Regions from separate parts of the Nonomuraea sp. NPDC001636 genome, predicted to be linked through region 1. Evidence: riboswitches for the same ligand, from Rfam matches in the RefSeq annotation. Region 1 holds a riboswitch; the other holds the start of a gene.
The links. A riboswitch is a leader RNA that binds a small molecule or an ion and turns the genes downstream of it on or off. The one in region 1 is predicted to bind S-adenosylmethionine.

Region 1 (8,671 bases):
CGCCGCGCTCGGAGTTCTTCGTGGCGGCCGGGTCGTTCGTGGCCTGCGTGGTGCTCGTCTGCGCGGCCCTGTACCTGGAACACTGCTGCCGGATCCCGAAGGACTCCGACGAGCGCAAACCCGACTAGCGGCGGCGGCCGAAGAGGTAGATGACGGGCAGCGTGCAGATCAGCGGCCCGACGATGGCGATCGGCCGTTCCAGCCACCACTTCAGGTCGGGCGGGATCTTCGTGCCGAGGTTGCCGAACAACCACCACGACAGCCCTAAGGCGATCGCCATGCCGGTCGTGTGGAACAGGAACAGCGGCAGGGCGTAACGGTTGATGAAGGAGTTGGCGCGGGCCCAGCGGGGGCGGTCGAGCACGCGTTCCATGGCCGGGCGCAGCACTTCCACCAGGCCGATCTGGAAGATCAGCAGGGCGACGATGACGAACGTGGGCGGCGCCATGTTCGACCACTTGTCGCCCGGCACGCCCACCATCGAGCCCGGGTAGATGCCCGAGTAGACCAGGCCGATCAGGGCGAACAGGCCGGTCCACAGGATGCCGACGTCGTACCGCCGGGGCAGGACGACGATCCGGTCGTAGAAGAAGCCCGCCTGGTGGGCCAGCCCCCAGACGATGATCATGTTGAACCAGCCGGCCCACTCGTAGCCGTAGCGGAAGCGCACGACGTCAACCACCAGGGCCGAGCCGCCGAGCCAGATGAGGGCCAGCACGTCGTAGCGCTTGTGCAGCCACAGAGCCACCGGCAGCAGCGCGATCAGCACCAGGTAGACGCCGAGGAACCACAGCGGGCTGAGCACGAGCAGCACCACCCGCCACATCCACTCCACGTGGAACGCCCAGGTGACGATCGCCCCGACGGAGATCCACACACCGCACAGGAACAGCGCGGGCAGCGACAGCGCGCGGATGCGCCGCCAGACGAACGCCCCGATGCCGACGCCGCGCGCCTGGGCCCGGTTCCAGGACAGCAGGTGCACGTGGCCGCCGACGTAGAAGAACAGCGGCAGCACCTGGAGCAGCCAGGTCAGGATCCACAAGCCGGAGGTGAAGCCGAGCGGGCTGGTGGGCTCGGGCCCGCTGGGCTTCCACTCCAGGATCGTGAACGCCCAGTGCCAGACCACCACGACGATGAGGCTGAGGGCGCGCAGCCAGTCGACGTACTTGTCGCGTTCGGGAGTGCTCACTTGTCGATGTCACCCACGACGAAGAACATCGAGCCCAGAATGGCGATCATGTCGGCCACCAGGTTCCCGGGCAGCAGCTCGCGCAGCGCCTGGACGTTGCCGAACGACGCCGAGCGCAGCTTGAGCCGCCACGGCGTCTTGTCGCCCTTGGAGACCAGGTAGTAGCCGTTGATGCCGAGCGGGTTCTCGGTCCACGCGTACGTGTGGCCCTCGGGCACCTTGAGCACCTTCGGCAGGCGCTGGTTGACGGGCCCGGGAGGCAGCTCGCGCAGCCGGGCGACGCACGCGTCGGCCAGGTCGAGGGAGATCTTGAGCTGCTCGAACAGCACCTCGAACCGGGCGTGGCAGTCGCCGTCGCGCCGGGTGACGACCGTGACCGGCAGCTCCCCGTAGGCCAGGTACGGGTCGTCGCGCCGCAGGTCGAGGTCCACGCCGGAGGCGCGCGCGATGGGCCCGCTGACGCCGTACTGGAGGATCTGCTCGCGGGTCAGCACGCCGACGCCCTTGGTGCGGGCGAGGAAGATCTCGTTGTTCAGGATGAGGCCCTCGATGTCGGGCACCCGGCGGCGGGTCTCGGCGACGGCCGCGGCGACCCGGTCGAGCCAGCCGAGCGGCAGGTCCTCCTTGAGGCCGCCGACCCGGTTGAACATGTAGTGCATGCGCCCGCCGGAGATCTCCTCCATGACGGCCTGGATGCGTTCGCGCTCGTTGAAGGCGTAGAAGACGGGGGTGATCGCGCCCAGTTCGAGGGGGTAGGAGCCGAGGAACATCAGGTGGTTGAGCACCCGGTTGAGCTCGGCCAGCAGCGTACGCGCCCACACGGCCCGGACCGGCGTCTCCATGCCGAGCAGCCGTTCGGCGGCCAGCACGACGCCCAGCTCGTTGGCGAACCCCGACAGCCAGTCGTGCCGGTTGGCGAGCATGATGATCTGGCGGTAGTCGCGGACCTCGAACAGCTTCTCCGCGCCCCTGTGCATGTAGCCGATGATCGGCTCGGCCGCCTCGATGCGCTCGCCGTCGAGGGTGAGCCGGAGCCTGAGCACGCCGTGCGTGGAGGGATGCTGGGGGCCGATGTTGAGGATCATGTCCTCGGTCGCCAGCTCCTTCGCGCCGGCGCCGATCCCGACCACGCGTTCCGTCATAGGGCCCATGCTGCCACCGTCCCACGGGGTGATCCAGCGTGGGGGATGGTCAAGGAATCGTATGGCAACGCATCCCGAAGCCAGACATGGGGATCAATACCGGGAACGGGGGGAGAAAGCACTGTGAAGAGAGTCCTGTTTGATGTGGCGGCCCTGATCTCCCGGGTGGTACTCGGGGTGATCTTCGTGGCGCACGGCTGGCAGAAGTGGCAGGGCGGGCTCGGTGCCGCGGCGGGGCAGTTCCGGGAGATGGGCGTGCCCATGCCCGAGTTGTCGGCCGGCTTCGCCGCCATCGTCGAACTGGTCGGCGGCGCCCTGCTGATCCTCGGCCTGCTGGTCCGGCCGGTGGCGTTGCTGCTGCTCATCGACATGATCGGCGCGATCGTCTTCGTGCACGCGGGCCATGGGGTGTTGTCGCAAGGCGGGGGATGGGAACTGCCGGCCGCGCTGGGTGCGCTGTCCTTGATGCTCGCCGCGCTGGGTGGCGGCCGCATCGGGCTCGACGGCATCTTCCACTCGACGTACCGCCGCCGCAGGGAACGCCAGCTCGCCGAGGACGACCTCGCCGCGCACCGGCCGGCCCGCCGCGCCGAGCCGACGACGGTCGTCACCGAGGGGCCGGCCACGCAGGTCGGGCCCGAGGGCGGCCCGACGACGCCGGCCCGGCCCGCGGGCGAGGCCGAGCAGCCCAACGTGCCGCGGCAGCCCAACGCGCCGCGTCCCGGGCACCTCAACGACGAGGACATGCGGGACATCGACGCCCTGGTGTCCGACGAGCCGCACCAGCAGAAGCCGCCCAACCGCTGAGCGTCAGCGGCTGACCAGGTCGCGCAGGGCCTCGATCAGGCGGTCGACGTGCTCCTGCGTGCTGCCGATGCCGATGGAGGCGCGGACCGCAGAGGCGGTGCCGTCCTCGCAGCCGCCGTCGGAGGTGCCCAGCAGGTGCCGGACGAACGGGTGTGCGCAGAACTTCCCGTCCCGCACGCCGATGCCGTACTCGCCGGACAGCGCCTCGGCCACCTCCCGGGCCGAGTAGCCGTCCACGACGAACGACACGATCCCCACCCGCGGGTGGTCCTCGCCCCACAACGACAGCTCGCGCACCCCGTCGATCGAGGCCAGACCGGTACGCAGCCGGGCGATCAGCCGCTCCTCCTCGCGCACCAGCTCCGTCCACCCCGTGGCGGTGAGCGCGTCGCAGGCGGCGGCCAGGGCGATGGCGCCGAGCACGTTGGGGGTGCCGGCCTCGTGGCGGGGCTCGGGGTCGTCGTGCCACTCGGTGGTCTCGCCCACCGAGCGCACCGCGCCGCCGCCCTTCAGGTACGGCTCGCCCGCCGCCAGCCAGTCACGGCGTCCGACCAGCACGCCGGCGCCGAAGGGCGCGTACAGCTTGTGGCCGGAGAAGGCCACGTAGTCCAGGTCGAGCGCGGTCAGGTTGAGCCTGCGGTGCGGGACGAGCTGGGCCGCGTCCACCAGGATCCGGGCGCCGTGCCGGTGGGCGATGTGGGCGAGGGCGGCGATGGGCCACAGCTCGCCGGTGACGTTGGAGGCGGCGGTGACCACGAGCAGCTTGGGGCCCTCGATCCCGGCCAGCGCCTCGTCGGCGGCGCGGACGGCCTCGCCCGGGAAGGCGGGCGGCGCCAGGCGCACGGACCGCTCCCAGGGCAGCAGCGAGGCGTGGTGCTCGGAGTCGAAGACGACGACGGTCGTGCCCTCGGGCAGGCAGCCGGCCAGCAGGTTGGTGGCGTCGGTGGTGTTGCGGGTGAAGATGACGGCGTCGTCCGGGCGGGCGCCGACGAAGGCCCGGACCGTGTGGCGGGCCTGCTCGTACCGGGCGGTGGTGAGCTGGGAGGCGTAGCCCGCGCCGCGGTGGACGCTGGAGTAGGCCGGGAGCGCGGCGGCGACGGCGGCGCTGACCGGCTCAAGACAGGGGGCGCTGGCCGCGTAGTCGAGGTTGGCGTAGCTCACCAGCCGGCCGCCCTTGACCGGCACTTCGAGGTCGGCGCCGAGCACGGCGGGGATCGACCGTCCGGAGACGGCGGCGGGGGCGGGGCCCTCGGCGGCGGCCTGGGCGGGAACGGAGTTGAAGATCGTCAGCGTGGACACGGCACAGCTCCTCACGGGTCGGTCGGACCCCTGGGAGCAGCCACGGAGCCCGCGCTTGCCCGCCACACCTCGTGACGGACCAGGTCTTCACCCGGGGCACCCCGCCGCGGACGCGAGGGTTGCCGGCCAGCTAGCCGGGGCTTGTCGCTGGCACTCATGACCTACGACGGCACTATAACCGACACCCGGGCATGATTCGCAAGCTCAGCAGGTCAACCCGTCTCATAAGATGAAATGGTGCGCTTTGATCCCTGGAATCCGGATTTCGTCGTCGACCCCTATCCGGCGTACGACGAGCTGAGGCGCGAGGCGCCCGTCCGCTACTTCGAGCCGTCCAACCAGTGGCTGATCTCCCGGCACGCGGACGTGAACGCGCTGCTCAGGGACCGGCGGCTGGGCCGCGACTACACCCACGTCGCCACGCACGAGGAGTTCGGCCGGCAGCCCGCGCCGGAGTTCCAGGAAGCCTTCTGGCGGGTCAGCAGGAACGGCATGCTGGAGGTCGAGCCGCCGGACCACACGAGGCTGCGCCGGCTGGTGTCCAAGGCGTTCACGCCGCGCATGGTCGAGTCGCTGCGCCCGCGCGTCCGGGCCATCGCCGAGAGCCTGATCGACGCCTACGTCGAGAAGGGCGGCGGCGACCTGATCGCCGAGGTCGCCGAGCCGCTGCCGGTCACCGTCATCGCCGAGATGCTCGGCGTCCCCGAGCAGGACCGTCACCTGCTGCGCCCGTGGTCGGCCGACATGTGCGGCATGTACGAGCTCAACCCCAGCCTGGAGACCCAGCACCAGGCGGTGCGCGCCGCCGAGGAGTTCGAGTCCTACCTCAAGGACCTGGCCCGCGACCGGCTCGCGAACCCTGGCGAGGACCTGGTCAGCGCCCTGGCCGCGATCCCCGAGCTGACCCTCGACGAGCTGGCCGGCACCTGCGTGCTGCTGCTCAACGCGGGCCACGAGGCCACGGTCAACGTCACCGGCAACGGCTGGCGGGCCCTGCTGAAGAACCCGGGCGAGCTGGCCCGGCTGCGCGCCGACCGTTCGCTGCTGCCGACCGCCGTCGAGGAGCTGCTGCGCTACGACACCCCGCTGCAGCTCTTCGAGCGCTGGGTGCTGGAGGACATCGAGGTGCACGGCGTGCGGATCCCGCGCGGCTCGGAGGTCGCCTGCCTGTTCGGCTCGGCCAACAGGGACCCCGAGGTGTTCGAGGACCCGGACCGGCTCGACCTGGGCCGTCCGGACAACCCGCACATCTCCTTCGGCGCCGGCATCCACTTCTGCCTGGGCGCGCCGCTGGCCAGGATCGAGCTGACGGAGTCGTTCACCGCCCTGCTGGACCGGGTCGGGACGATCGAGCTGCGCGCGGAGCCGGTCTACAAGCCGGGCTTCGTCATCCGCGGCCTGCGCTCGCTCGACCTCGACGTCACCGGCTCTGGGTGAGCCAGCCGAACCCGCCGAGCCCGGCCGGATCGATCAGCTCGCCCTCCTCCGACGCCCTCGCCAACGCGCGCACGTAGCCGCGCGGATCGGTGCGGGCGAGGTCGACCGGCGGCCGGGCGCCGGTGAGGCCCAGCGCCCGCAACATGTCACGCTGTGTGGACAAGGTTGTGGATATCGCGCCGGCCCGCCGCCCGGCCTCGGCGCACGCGTCGAGCGCGACGTGGGCGGTGATGTCGCAGGTCCCGTCGGGGACGGGGGCGACGACCGCGCCGTCGCGGTAACCGGTCAGCGTGCCACAGAGCGGTCGGTTATCCACAGGGTGTGCATAATCCACGGCTATCGCCCGGCCGCGGGCGAGGCGTACCAGAACGGAGGCCCAGGCGTCGTCACGGGGGCGGCCGATCTCGGCGCGGGTGCCCACGTGCGGCAGCGGCCACCAGCGGTCGAGCCATTCGCGGTCGGCGGGCCGCAGCGGGCCGCCGAGGCGCTCCTCCCCGGTGCGGGTGTTGACCATGACCAGCCGCGGGCCGCCGGAGGTCTGCTCGGCCACGTCGAGCGGGATGTTGTCGAGCCACTCGTTGGCGACGGCCAGGCCGGTGATGCTGGACGGCAGGCAGCGGCGCCACTCGACCTCGTCGGGCAGGCCAGGGGGCCTGGGTGACAGGTCGACGCACGTGACCCGGAGCCGGTCGCGCAGAGCGGGCTCGGCCAGGTCGAGGACGCGGCGGACCAGCACGCCCTCGCCCGAGCCGATGTCGACCAGGTCGAGCCACTCGGGGCAGCCGAGGTCGGAGTCGACCTCCGTCAGCAGGGCCAGGACCGCCTCCGCGAACACGGCGGAGGCCCCGACCGAGGTGCGGAAGTGGCCCGAAGGACGTTCGCGGAGGTAGAAACCCTCCTCGCCGTAGAGCGCGCGCTCTGTGGCGGCGCGCCAGGTGAGCCACATGACGCTGACTATCTCATGACTCAAGCCATCAACACGCTAAGTCATTGATTGACTACACTTGGTCGCTACATTGCGCTAACGTTTACGTACTGTCACCGAGCGACTGCGTTTCGCCCATCCGCGGTAAGCGGCGAGCCGGTTCGCTCCACCAAAGCATTGCGGCCGCCCCGGCCGCATACTGAGAGGAGCCCCCCGTGAAGAAGACTCTGGTCATGGCAGGTGCCATTGCCCTGCTGGCGCTGGCGGCCCCCGCGTACGCCGACGACGTCACCCACGGCAACAACGGCATCCTGAGCGGCAGCCCGATCCACCTCCCCATCACCGCCGTCGTGCCCGTCTGCGGCAACAACATCGGCATCCAGGCCGTGCCGATCAACGGCTGCCAGGGGAGCCCCAACACCGCGGTCTACAGCCGCTGAGTCAGGGAGAGCCCGGACCGCTCGCGCGCGGTCCGGGCTCTGATCCCGGCCGGTCAGTCGGCGGATGACCGGTCAGTGCACCTCCAAGAGGTCGCATCCAGGCGGGCGTCGGGTTGTCAGGACTCGGCGCCCGTCGTCGTGCGTGGACCCCTCTCCTCATCTCTTTCGACAGGGGGTGCACGATTCGTATGCCCCTGTCGCATTTGTCGTTAACTCAACGCGCGGTAAAGCGGCGGACATGCCTGACCGCGTTCGTCGGCCCCTGACATGTGCGCCGCCGCCCGCCGGTTACGCTGGTCGGCAGTGCCATCACGGTCGACAGGGGTGAGACGTCATGGACGCAGGTGATCGCCCGGCACGGCTGACCGTCGGCGTGCTCGGCGCGGGCAAGGTCGGCTCCGCGCTCGGCGCCGCGCTGGCGCAGGCGGGCCACCGGATCGTCGCCGCGAGCGGGGTCTCCGACAGGTCGCGGAGGTGGGCCGCCGAGCGGCTCGGGGTGGAGCTGACGCGGCCCGACGAGGTGGTGGCCGCCGCCCAGCTCATCCTGCTGACCGTCCCCGACGACGCGCTGCCCGACCTCGTGGCCGGCCTGGCCCGTACGGGCGCCGACCTGCAGGGCAAGCTGCTCGTCCACACCAGCGGCGCGTACGGCCTGTCGGTGCTCGAACCCGCCGCCGGGGTGGGCGCGCTGCCGCTCGCGCTCCACCCGGTCATGACCTTCACCGGCCGCGACGACGACCTCAACAAGATCACCGGCATCTCGTTCGGCGTCACCGCGCCCGACATGCTGCGGCCGGTCGCCGAGGCGCTGGTGATCGAGATGGGCGGCGAGCCGGTCTGGATCGCCGAGAGCGACCGCGCGCTCTACCACGCGGCCCTGGCCAACGCCGCCAACCACATGGTCACGCTCATCGCCGAGTCCGAGGAGCTGCTCGGGCGCATCGGCGTCGAGCACCCGGGCCGGATGCTGGGCCCGCTGCTCGGCGCGGCGCTCGACAACGTGCTGCGGCTGGGCATCGCCGGGCTGACCGGGCCGGTCGTCCGCGGCGACGCCGGCACGGTGCGCAAACACGTCGACGCGCTGATCCTGGCCGCCCCCGAGGCCGCCGACGCCTACATCGCGCTGGCCCGGCTCACCGCCGACCGGGCGCTGGCCGCGGGGCTGCTCAAACCGGAGGAGGCGGAGCGGCTGCTCGACGCGCTTGGGGGCAATATATGGACCTGACCGTCGGGTGTGGAGGGCAGCAATGGATCTGATCGTGGCCGGCAACCGGGACGACCTGGCGAAGGTCCGTGGCACGGGCAGCGTGGCGCTGGTCCCGACCATGGGCGCGCTGCACGAGGGCCACCGGTCGCTGATCAGGGCCGCCCGGGTACGCGCCGACCAGGTCGTGGTCAGCATCTTCGTCAACCCGCTGCAATTCGGTCC
Region 2 (8,671 bases), on a different contig from region 1:
GTCCGTGAGGAGCGTGATGACTGGGGTCACATTTCGTGACTGTACGTCCGGCAATCCGCCGTGAACAGCCGCAGATCGCACATTACGATTGGCCACGGGCCGCGAAGCGTGCGATGTGATCGTCGTACGCCCCTTCCCGAGGAGGACATCATGGGAGCACCGCTCAGCGGTGACAGTGCTGCCCAGGAACCGTCCCGGACATCCCTCAACGACCGCGATCTCGAACTCCTCGCCTTCGAACGCCAATGGTGGCGGCACGCGGGCGCCAAGGAGCAGGCCATCAAGGAGACCTTCGGGTTCTCGGCCACCCGCTACTACCAGTTGCTCGGCGAGTTGATCGACAGACCGGAGGCGCTGGAGCAGGACCCGATGCTGGTCAAACGGTTGCGAAGGTTGCGCTCCACCCGTCAGCGCGACCGTGCGGCGAGACGGCTCGGCATGCGTCCCTGACCGGCTGGGTACGGCAGCCGCGTGAGGAACATCCCTGGTATGGAAGCGATCCTTAAAGATCCGTCCGGCGCCGTGATCGGGCTCGACTTCGACGGAACCCTGTCGCCGATCGTGCCCGATCCCGCCTCCGCCAAGATCCACCCCGAGGCCCCCGCCGTGCTCGCCGAACTGGGCGCGCACGTCGGCGCCGTGGCCATCGTGACCGGCAGGCCGGCGGCCACCGCGCTCGAACTCGGGCCCGGCCTGGCCGACGTGCCCGGCCTCGTGGTGCTCGGCCACTACGGCTTCGAACGGTGGGAGCACGGACGCGTCTCGGCGCCGCCGCCGCCGCCCGGCGTGCCGCGCGTCCGGGCCGAGCTGCCCCTGCTGCTCGACGCGCTCGGCCTGCACGGCGTGGTGATCGAGGACAAGGGCAGGGCGGTGGCCGTGCACACCAGGCGCGCCCCCGACCCCGAGGGCGCGCTCGCCGTGCTGCGCGAGCCGCTGGCCGAGCTGGCCGCGAAACACGGCCTGGTGATCGAGCCCGGACGCATGGTCCTGGAACTGCGCCCGCCCGGCATGGACAAGGGCCACGCGCTCGGGCTGTTCCTGGCCGAGCGGGACGCCAGGTCCGTCATGTTCGTCGGCGACGACCTCGGCGACCTGGCCGCCTTCGACGCCGTACGCGCCTCGGGGCTGCCCGGCGTGACCGTGTGCAGCGGCTCGGCCGAGGTGACCGCACTGGCCGAGCGGGCCGACATCGTGGTCGACGGGCCCGACGGCGTGGTGGCGCTGCTGCGGGAGCTGACGACGGCCTTCACCCGTCCCTAGAGTCCAGCCGTTCGTGAGCCGGCTCGTTTCGGGCCGGCTCGCGGCTTTCAGCCGTTCGTGACTGAGCTGCAAGTGGCGGGTCCTACGTTGGTGCGCATGTCACGACGATCCCTCGCCCTCGCCGCCGCCTCGGCCGCGACCCTCGCTGCCGTGCTCGCCGTCCCCGGCGCCGCCTCCGCCGCCCCCGCCCAGCAGCTCAAGCTGCGCGGCGGCCTGACGCTCTACATCCCGATCGAGTGGGTCGTCCACCGCACGGGCGGCGACGTCGTCCAGGTGGTCACCGGCCGGTGCGCCAAGCCGCAGGGCTGGGGCTCGCCCGAGTGCGACGCGTTCTACGTCCTCGGTCCCGCCGCGATCAAGCGGGGCGCCGAGGGGTTTGGGCCCTACACGGGCAAGAACCCGTACTATCCGGCCAGCGACGTGCAGCCCTGCCCGATCAACCGCAAGTGGGGCGAGGTCGTCGGCCCCAAGGTCACCAGGGGCTACCGGCAGATGGGGGCCGGGCACAAGGCCGCCTACAACGCCTGGCAGGCCACGTGCGTCAGCTACTCGGGCGGCGGCGTCAAGGCCCGCTTCACGCAGCGCGAGTGGTACCTGCCGAAGAGCCGGATCCTCGTCGTCGACCAGTGGGACACCCCCGGCCTGGCCGACACGCTCAAGTACGCCGACTGGAGATGAGCACCCCGGCGACCGCGAGGCCGATGACCACGGGCACCAGCAGGAACGCGTTCCCGGTGCCGTAGCCGTCGGCCAGCGCGCCGAGCAGCAGCGGGCCGATCGCCATGGCGGCGCCCGCCCACACGGGCGAGGCGGCCGCCGCGCGGTCCGCCCGGTCGCCCGAGGCGGCGATCAGCGTGCTCAGCGCGAGCGGGAACTGCAGCGACGCGCCCAGCCCGCTCAGCGCCAGCCCCACGTACGACAGGACCGGCGCGGTGCTCGCCCAGAACAGCACCCAGCCGAGGGCCATCAGCCCCAGAGCGCCGGCCAGCAGCGGCGTGGCCGGCAGCCGCAGCGCCAGCTGCGCGCCCGCGAACCTGCCCGCCGCCATGCCGCAGACGAACGCCGTCAGCCCGGTCGCCGCGACGGCCACCGGCACGCCCGTCCTGAGGGCGAACAGGTCGGCGGCCCACAGGTTGAACGTGAACTCCAGCGCCACGCAGCAGAACAGCACACCCCCGGCCAGATGGAAGCGCCACCCGCCGCCCTCCCGCGCCGGGACGGCCGCCCCGGCGACCACGTCGCCCTGCCCTCCGCCGGCCCCCCGGGGCGAGGGCCAGGAGCGGCCCATCGACAGCGCCAGCAGGGCGCTGACGGCCGGGGTGACCAGCAGGGCGGCCCGCCAGCCGAGCGCGCTCTGCGCCACCTGGCTGAGCACGAACGTCGCCACCATCCCCACCAGCACGCCCACGGCGTTGGCCTCGCTGAGCGCGGCCGGCCCTGCGGCCCCGTGGTGGTCGCTGAGCTCGGCCATCGCCGCGTAGAGCATGACCGAGCCGAAGCCGCCGGCCACGCCGTAGCCGAGCAGCGTCAGGGGCAGCGCGGAGGCGGCCATGACCAGCAGCACGCCGGCGTTCATCCCGGCCAGGCCGAACCAGCACGTCGAGCGCCGGCCGAGCAGCCTGGTGAGCAGGGGCAGCGCGAGCCCGGCGCCGATCGTCCCGACCGCCATGGCGGTGCCGTGCAGCCCGGCGACGGTGGCCGTGGTGCGCTGGTCGGCGCGCAGGAGCGGGAGGGCGGCGCTCAGGCCGTACACGAACGTGGCGAACGTGCCGAGCAGGAAGTAGATGAGCCAGGTCGGACGGTCCCGGACGAGTCGGATGGGCACTGAGACCGTCGACACCCGGCAGCCTCCGTCATTGGCAGTGAACCCGACTTCTCATGTTAAAGCAGGGCGTCGAGTTGGGATTCCAGCCACTTGTGCGGCGGCAGCGCGGTGGCCGCCTCCTGCAGCCGGTCGCGCCGCCGCCGGCGTTCGTCCTCGGGCATCACCAGCGCCTCGTGCAGCGCGTCCGCCGTGCCGCTCACGTCGTAGGGGTTGACCACCAGCGCGTACGGCCCCAGCTCGGCCGCCGCCCCCGCCTCGCGCGAGAGCACCAGGGCGCAGCGCGGCGACAGGACCGGCCCCTCCTTGGCGACCAGGTTCATGCCGTCGCGGATGGGGTTGACCAGCAGCACGTCCGCCAGCCGGTAGGCGGCCAGCGAGCGCGGGTAGTCGTCGTTGACGTTGAGGATGACCGGGTCCCAGTCCTCGGTGGCGTACTCGTCCTCGATCTCGCGCGCGCAGCGCTGCACCGACGCGGTGTACTCGCGGTATTCGGGCAGGTCGTGCCGGCTGGGATAGGCGAAGGCCAGGTGGACCACCTTGCCGTGCCACTCCGGATGGGCGGCCAGGAACTCCCGGTAGGCCAGCAGCCCGCGCACGATGTTCTTGGACAGCTCGGTGCGGTCGATGCGGACGATCAGCCGGCGTCCGGCCACCTGCTCGGCCAGCGCGGCCATGTGCGACTCGACGTCGGGCTCGCAGGCCCGCGCCCACAGCGCCGCGCCGTCCACGCCCAGGCTGTGCACGCCGACGCGGGTCGTCCTGCCCTCGTGGGTGACCGTGCCGGCCGCGCGGTCCACCCGCGCGCCCAGCAGCGCCTCGCAGCAGTCCATGAACGCCGCCGCCCACCGGGCGGTGAGGAAGCCCGCGTGGTCGGCCCCCAGGATGCCGTCGAGCACCTCCCTGGTCACCGCGTCGGGCAGCAGGGAGAAGTACTCGGGAGGCGCCCACGGCGTGTGGCTGAAGTGGGCGATGCGCAGGTCGGGCCGCTCGGCGCGGAGCATCGCCGGGGTGAGCGTCAGGTGGTAGTCCTGGACCATCACGCGCGCGCCGTGCCCGGCCTCCTCGGCCAGCGCCAGCGCGAACGCGCCGTTGTAGTCGCGGTAGGACTCCCACTCGCGCCGGAACTTGGTGCCGAAACTGGGGGAGTTGGGGATGTCGTACAGCAGGTGGTTGACGAACCACAGGGTCGAGTTGGCCACGGCGTTGTAGGCGCGGTGGAAGGTGGCCGCGGGGATGTCGAGCATCCGCAGGGCGCCCGTGTCGTAGCCGCCGCGGTCGAGCCGGCCCCCCGGGGCCAGGCGCACGGCGCTGCGGTCGCCGTCGGACAGCGCGGCGCACACCCACAGCACGCCGTGCTCCTTGGCCACCCCCGACAGGCCCGAGACGAGGCCGCCACCACCGCGTTTCATGGTCAGCTCACCGTCGTCGTCGACGGTGAAGGAGACCGGCCCGCGGTTGGACGCCACGAGAACGCTGTTCATTTGGGCTCCCTTCGCCCATAGGATCCCAGCTATGGCGCTAGATGAGCTAACCGAGGAACTCGCCCGCTCGGCCGCGGCCGGAGACCATCGCGCGCTCGGCGAGCTCCTGGCCAGGATCGAGCCTGACGTGATGCGCCACTGCGCCCGGATCCTGCCCTATCACCAGGACGCGGAAGAAGCCTCGCAGGACACTCTGCTGGCCGTGGCGCGCAACATCGGCCGGTTCGAGGGGCGGGCCAGGTTCAGCACCTGGCTGCACATCGTGACCGCCAACTGCGCGCGCACCACGTACCGCTCGCTGAAGCGCAGGGCCGCCGAGCAGACGTCGGAGGAGCTGCCGATGCAGAAGCCGGACGCGCGGCGGGTCAGCGTGATCGCCGGCTCGCGGCTCGACCTGCTCGACGCGATGGAGGCGCTGGAGGCCGACAAGCCCGACCTGGCCCAGGCGCTGGTGCTGCGCGACATCGTCCAGCTCGACTACAACGAGGTGGCCGAGCAGCTCAACATCCCGCTCGGCACCGCCAAGTCCCGCATCCACCAGGCCCGCAAGTACGTGCAGGGAGTCCTCGGGGAGGACTATCGGTGAGACGCGCTCTCTCGCATGGTGAGACGGGTGGTCGTTTCCACCACTTGAGAAGGTAGAGTCCTTTTCGACAACTGAATATTGCTCATCCAGAGGGGTGGAGGGACCGGCCCTGCGAAGCCCCGGCAACCCTCCCGGCTTGTGCTCGCGACCTGGCGAGGCCGACCGGGACAAGGTGCCAATTCCGGTTCGCGGTCAAGGTGGCCGCGGGCGAAGATGAGGGAAGGCCTCGCTTCATGTCGCTCGACTTTGGTCCTGCCGTCGCTCTGTCCTGCCGCGAGTGCGGCACGCGCTACCCCCTGGGTCCCAGCTTCGCCTGCCTGGAGTGTTTCGGGCCGCTCGAAGCGGCCTACTCCTTCGGCCAGGTGACCCGCGCGGACATCGAGTCCGGCCCCGCCAACATCTGGCGCTACCGCTCCCTGCTCCCGGTCCCCGCCGACGTGGCGAGCAAGCCCAACATGAACCCTGGCTGGACGAAGCTGGTCAAGGCCGGCAACCTCGGCAAGGCGCTCGGCATCCGGTCCCTGTACGTGAAGGACGACTCGGGCAACCCCACCCACTCCTTCAAGGACCGGGTGGTCGCCATCGCCGTCGAGGCGGCCAGGAACTTCGGTTTCCACACGCTCTCCTGCTCCTCCACGGGCAACCTCGCCGGCGCGGTCACCGCCGCCGCCGCGCGGGCCGGCCTCGACGCGTGCGTGTTCATCCCGGCCGACCTCGAAGCGGCCAAGATCGCCATGGCCCGGGTGTTCGGCGGCCGGCTGATCGGCATCGACGGCACGTACGACGAGGTCAACCGGTTCTGCTCGGAGCTGATCGGCGACCCGCTGGGCGAGCGGTGGGGGTTCGTCAACGTCAACCTGCGGCCCTACTACGCCGAGGGGTCCAAGACGCTCGCGTACGAGATCGCCGAGCAGCTCGGCTGGCGGCTGCCGGAGCAGATCGTCATCCCCATCGCCTCCGGCTCCCAGCTCACGAAGATCGACAAGGGGTTCAAGGAGCTGATCGCGCTCGGGCTGGTCGAGGACGCCCCCTACAAGGTGTTCGGGGCCCAGGCGGCCGGGTGCTCGCCGGTCTCGACGGCGTACAAGGCGGGGCACGACGTCGTCCAGCCGGTCAAGCCGGACACGATCGCCAAGTCGCTGGCCATCGGCAACCCCGCCGACGGGCCGTACGTGCTCGACATCGCCCGGCGCACGGGCGGGGGCGTCGAGGACGTCACCGACCCCGAGATCGTCGCCGCCATCAAGCTCCTGGCCTCCACCGAGGGCATCTTCGCCGAGACCGCGGGCGGCGTCACGGTGGGCGTGCTGAAGAAGCTCGTCGAGACGGGCAGGCTCGACCCCGAGGCCGAGACGGTGGTCCTGAACACCGGCGACGGCCTGAAGACGCTCGACGCGATCAGCGACGACGCGCGGCCCACCGCCGTGATCCGGCCCTCTCTCGACGCGTTCCGCGCGACTGTCTGACAATCCAGGAAAGGCAACAAAAACCATGAGCGTTTCTGTGCGGATTCCCACCATTCTGCGCACTTACACCGGGGGTAACGCCGAAGTGAGTGGCGAAGGGGCGACTCTTCGTGACGTTCTCGCCAAGCTCGACTCCGACTACCCGGGGATCGGCGCGAGAATTCTGGATGAATCGGGCAAGATTCGTCGTTTTGTCAACGTATACGTTGGTGATGAGGATGTCCGTTTCGCCGAGGGCCTGGACACTCCCGCCCCTGAAGGCACTCAGATCTCCATCATCCCCGCCGTCGCGGGCGGCTGACCGCCGGACCACCGACTCTTGAAGGCGCCCCTTGTGGGCGCCTTCTTGTTTTAGAACCAAATTCAACCTCGAACGACTCAGCCTTCGATGAAATTAGCGTTTTGTCGGTTGACTCTGTTGCCAAACCCCGTGCCACAGGTATGGTCGAGGGCGATCGTCTGGCTGATTTTCCCAAAAGTCATGCGATTACGGGTCTCGCGAAGGAATGGGCGAGATCTGCGAGCCCAGTAAGAGGAGTCGGAAGTGGCGCAGGGCACCGTCAAGTGGTTCAACGCGGACAAGGGCTACGGCTTCATCGCGGTAGACGGTGGTAAGGATGTATTCGTCCATTACTCAGCGATCATGATGGACGGGTACCGCTCTCTCGAACAGGGACAGCGCGTCGAGTTCGAGATCACGCAGGGCCAGAAGGGGCCGCAGGCGGAGTCCGTCCGCACGGTCTGATTCACCCTCGCTGGTATGCACCAAGGCGGGACGTGCGGCAGCGCAGTCCGTACGGGCTCGCCACTGTTTCCTCCGTCGGCTTCGCACGGCGGGCCGCGCCTCAGGGGGCGGCTCGCCGTACGAACCGGCGCACCCGATGACCTGCCCGATGAGCTGGGGTGGGGTGCCCGTGGCTTGCACTCGACAGGGTAGAGTGCTAAACAGTTCGTTAGCACTCTGTGTGGCAGAGTGCCAACAACTCGGATCGAGACGATGGGGTCTGCCGAACGGAGATGCAGGCCCATGCCGTCGCGGGCGTCGGCTCGGTCCAGGACACGCCACCCTGCATCTGGGAGGTCTAGCCTTATGGCAGCCAAGATGATCGCGTTTGACGAGGACGCCCGGCGCGGTCTCGAGCGCGGTATGAACCAGCTCGCCGACGCCGTCAAGGTGACCTTGGGCCCGAAGGGGCGCAACGTCGTGCTGGAGAAGAAGTGGGGCGCTCCCACGATCACCAACGACGGCGTCTCCATCGCCAAGGAGATCGAGCTCGAGGACCCGTGGGAGAAGATCGGCGCCGAGCTGGTCAAGGAAGTCGCCAAGAAGACTGACGACGTCGCCGGCGACGGCACCACCACGGCCACCGTGCTCGCCCAGGCTCTGGTGCGCGAAGGTCTGCGCAACGTCGCCGCCGGCGCCAACCCGATGGCTCTGAAGAAGGGCATCGAGGCCGCCGTCGAGCGGGTCAGCGAGGAGCTCTCCAAGCTGGCCAAGGACGTGGAGACCAAGGAGCAGATCGCCTCCACCGCCTCCATCTCCGCCGCCGACCCCGAGATCGGCTCGCTCATCGCCGAGGCGATGGACAAGGTCGGCAAGGAAGGCGTCATCACCGTCGAGGAGAGCAACACCTTCGGCCTGGAGCTCGAGCTCACCGAGGGCATGCGCTTCGACAAGGGCATGACGTCGATGTACTTCGTGACCGACTCCGACCGCATGGAGGCCGTTCTCGAAGACCCGTACATCCTGATCGTCAACAGCAAGGTCTCGGCCAACAAGGACCTGCTGCCGCTGCTCGACAAGGTCGTGCAGTCCGGCAAGCCGCTGCTGATCATCGCCGAGGACGTCGACGGCGAGGCCCTGGCCACCCTGGTGGTCAACAAGATCCGCGGCCTGTTCCGCTCCGTGGCCGTCAAGGCCCCGGGCTTCGGCGACCGCCGCAAGGCCATGCTGGGCGACATCGCGATCCTGACCGGCGGTCAGGTCATCGCCGAGGAGGTCGGCCTCAAGCTCGAGACCGCCACCCTCGACCTGCTCGGCCGCGCCCGCAAG

Region 2: linked by a shared signal. The riboswitch ahead of thrC (threonine synthase) and the one ahead of ABT158_RS28775 (aminotransferase class V-fold PLP-dependent enzyme) in region 1 are both predicted to bind S-adenosylmethionine.

The regions. Positions count from the first base shown of each region.
Region 1 covers NZ_JBEOZT010000017.1:57,697-66,367, forward strand. Annotated here, with positions in the region: gene ABT158_RS28755 (DUF3180 domain-containing protein) at 1-128, shown strand, start outside; gene ABT158_RS28760 (acyltransferase family protein) at 125-1,192, opposite strand; gene ABT158_RS28765 (NADH-quinone oxidoreductase subunit D) at 1,189-2,334, opposite strand; gene ABT158_RS28770 (DoxX family protein) at 2,458-3,141, shown strand; gene ABT158_RS28775 (aminotransferase class V-fold PLP-dependent enzyme) at 3,145-4,440, opposite strand; SAM riboswitch class IV at 4,487-4,602, opposite strand; gene ABT158_RS28780 (cytochrome P450) at 4,675-5,877, shown strand; gene ABT158_RS28785 (SAM-dependent methyltransferase) at 5,861-6,823, opposite strand; gene ABT158_RS28790 (chaplin family protein) at 7,018-7,242, shown strand; gene ABT158_RS28795 (Rossmann-like and DUF2520 domain-containing protein) at 7,577-8,467, shown strand; gene panC (pantoate--beta-alanine ligase) at 8,490-8,671, shown strand, end outside.
Region 2 covers NZ_JBEOZT010000025.1:143,929-152,599, reverse strand. Annotated here, with positions in the region: gene ABT158_RS37205 (SAM hydrolase/SAM-dependent halogenase family protein) at 1-30, opposite strand, end outside; gene ABT158_RS37200 (DUF3263 domain-containing protein) at 151-450, shown strand; gene otsB (trehalose-phosphatase) at 490-1,260, shown strand; gene ABT158_RS37190 (hypothetical protein) at 1,357-1,938, shown strand; gene ABT158_RS37185 (MFS transporter) at 1,916-3,100, opposite strand; gene ABT158_RS37180 (alpha,alpha-trehalose-phosphate synthase (UDP-forming)) at 3,142-4,566, opposite strand; gene ABT158_RS37175 (RNA polymerase sigma factor) at 4,598-5,152, shown strand; SAM riboswitch class I at 5,232-5,372, shown strand; gene thrC (threonine synthase) at 5,386-6,618, shown strand; gene ABT158_RS37165 (MoaD/ThiS family protein) at 6,644-6,919, shown strand; gene ABT158_RS37160 (cold-shock protein) at 7,163-7,363, shown strand; gene groL (chaperonin GroEL) at 7,709-8,671, shown strand, end outside.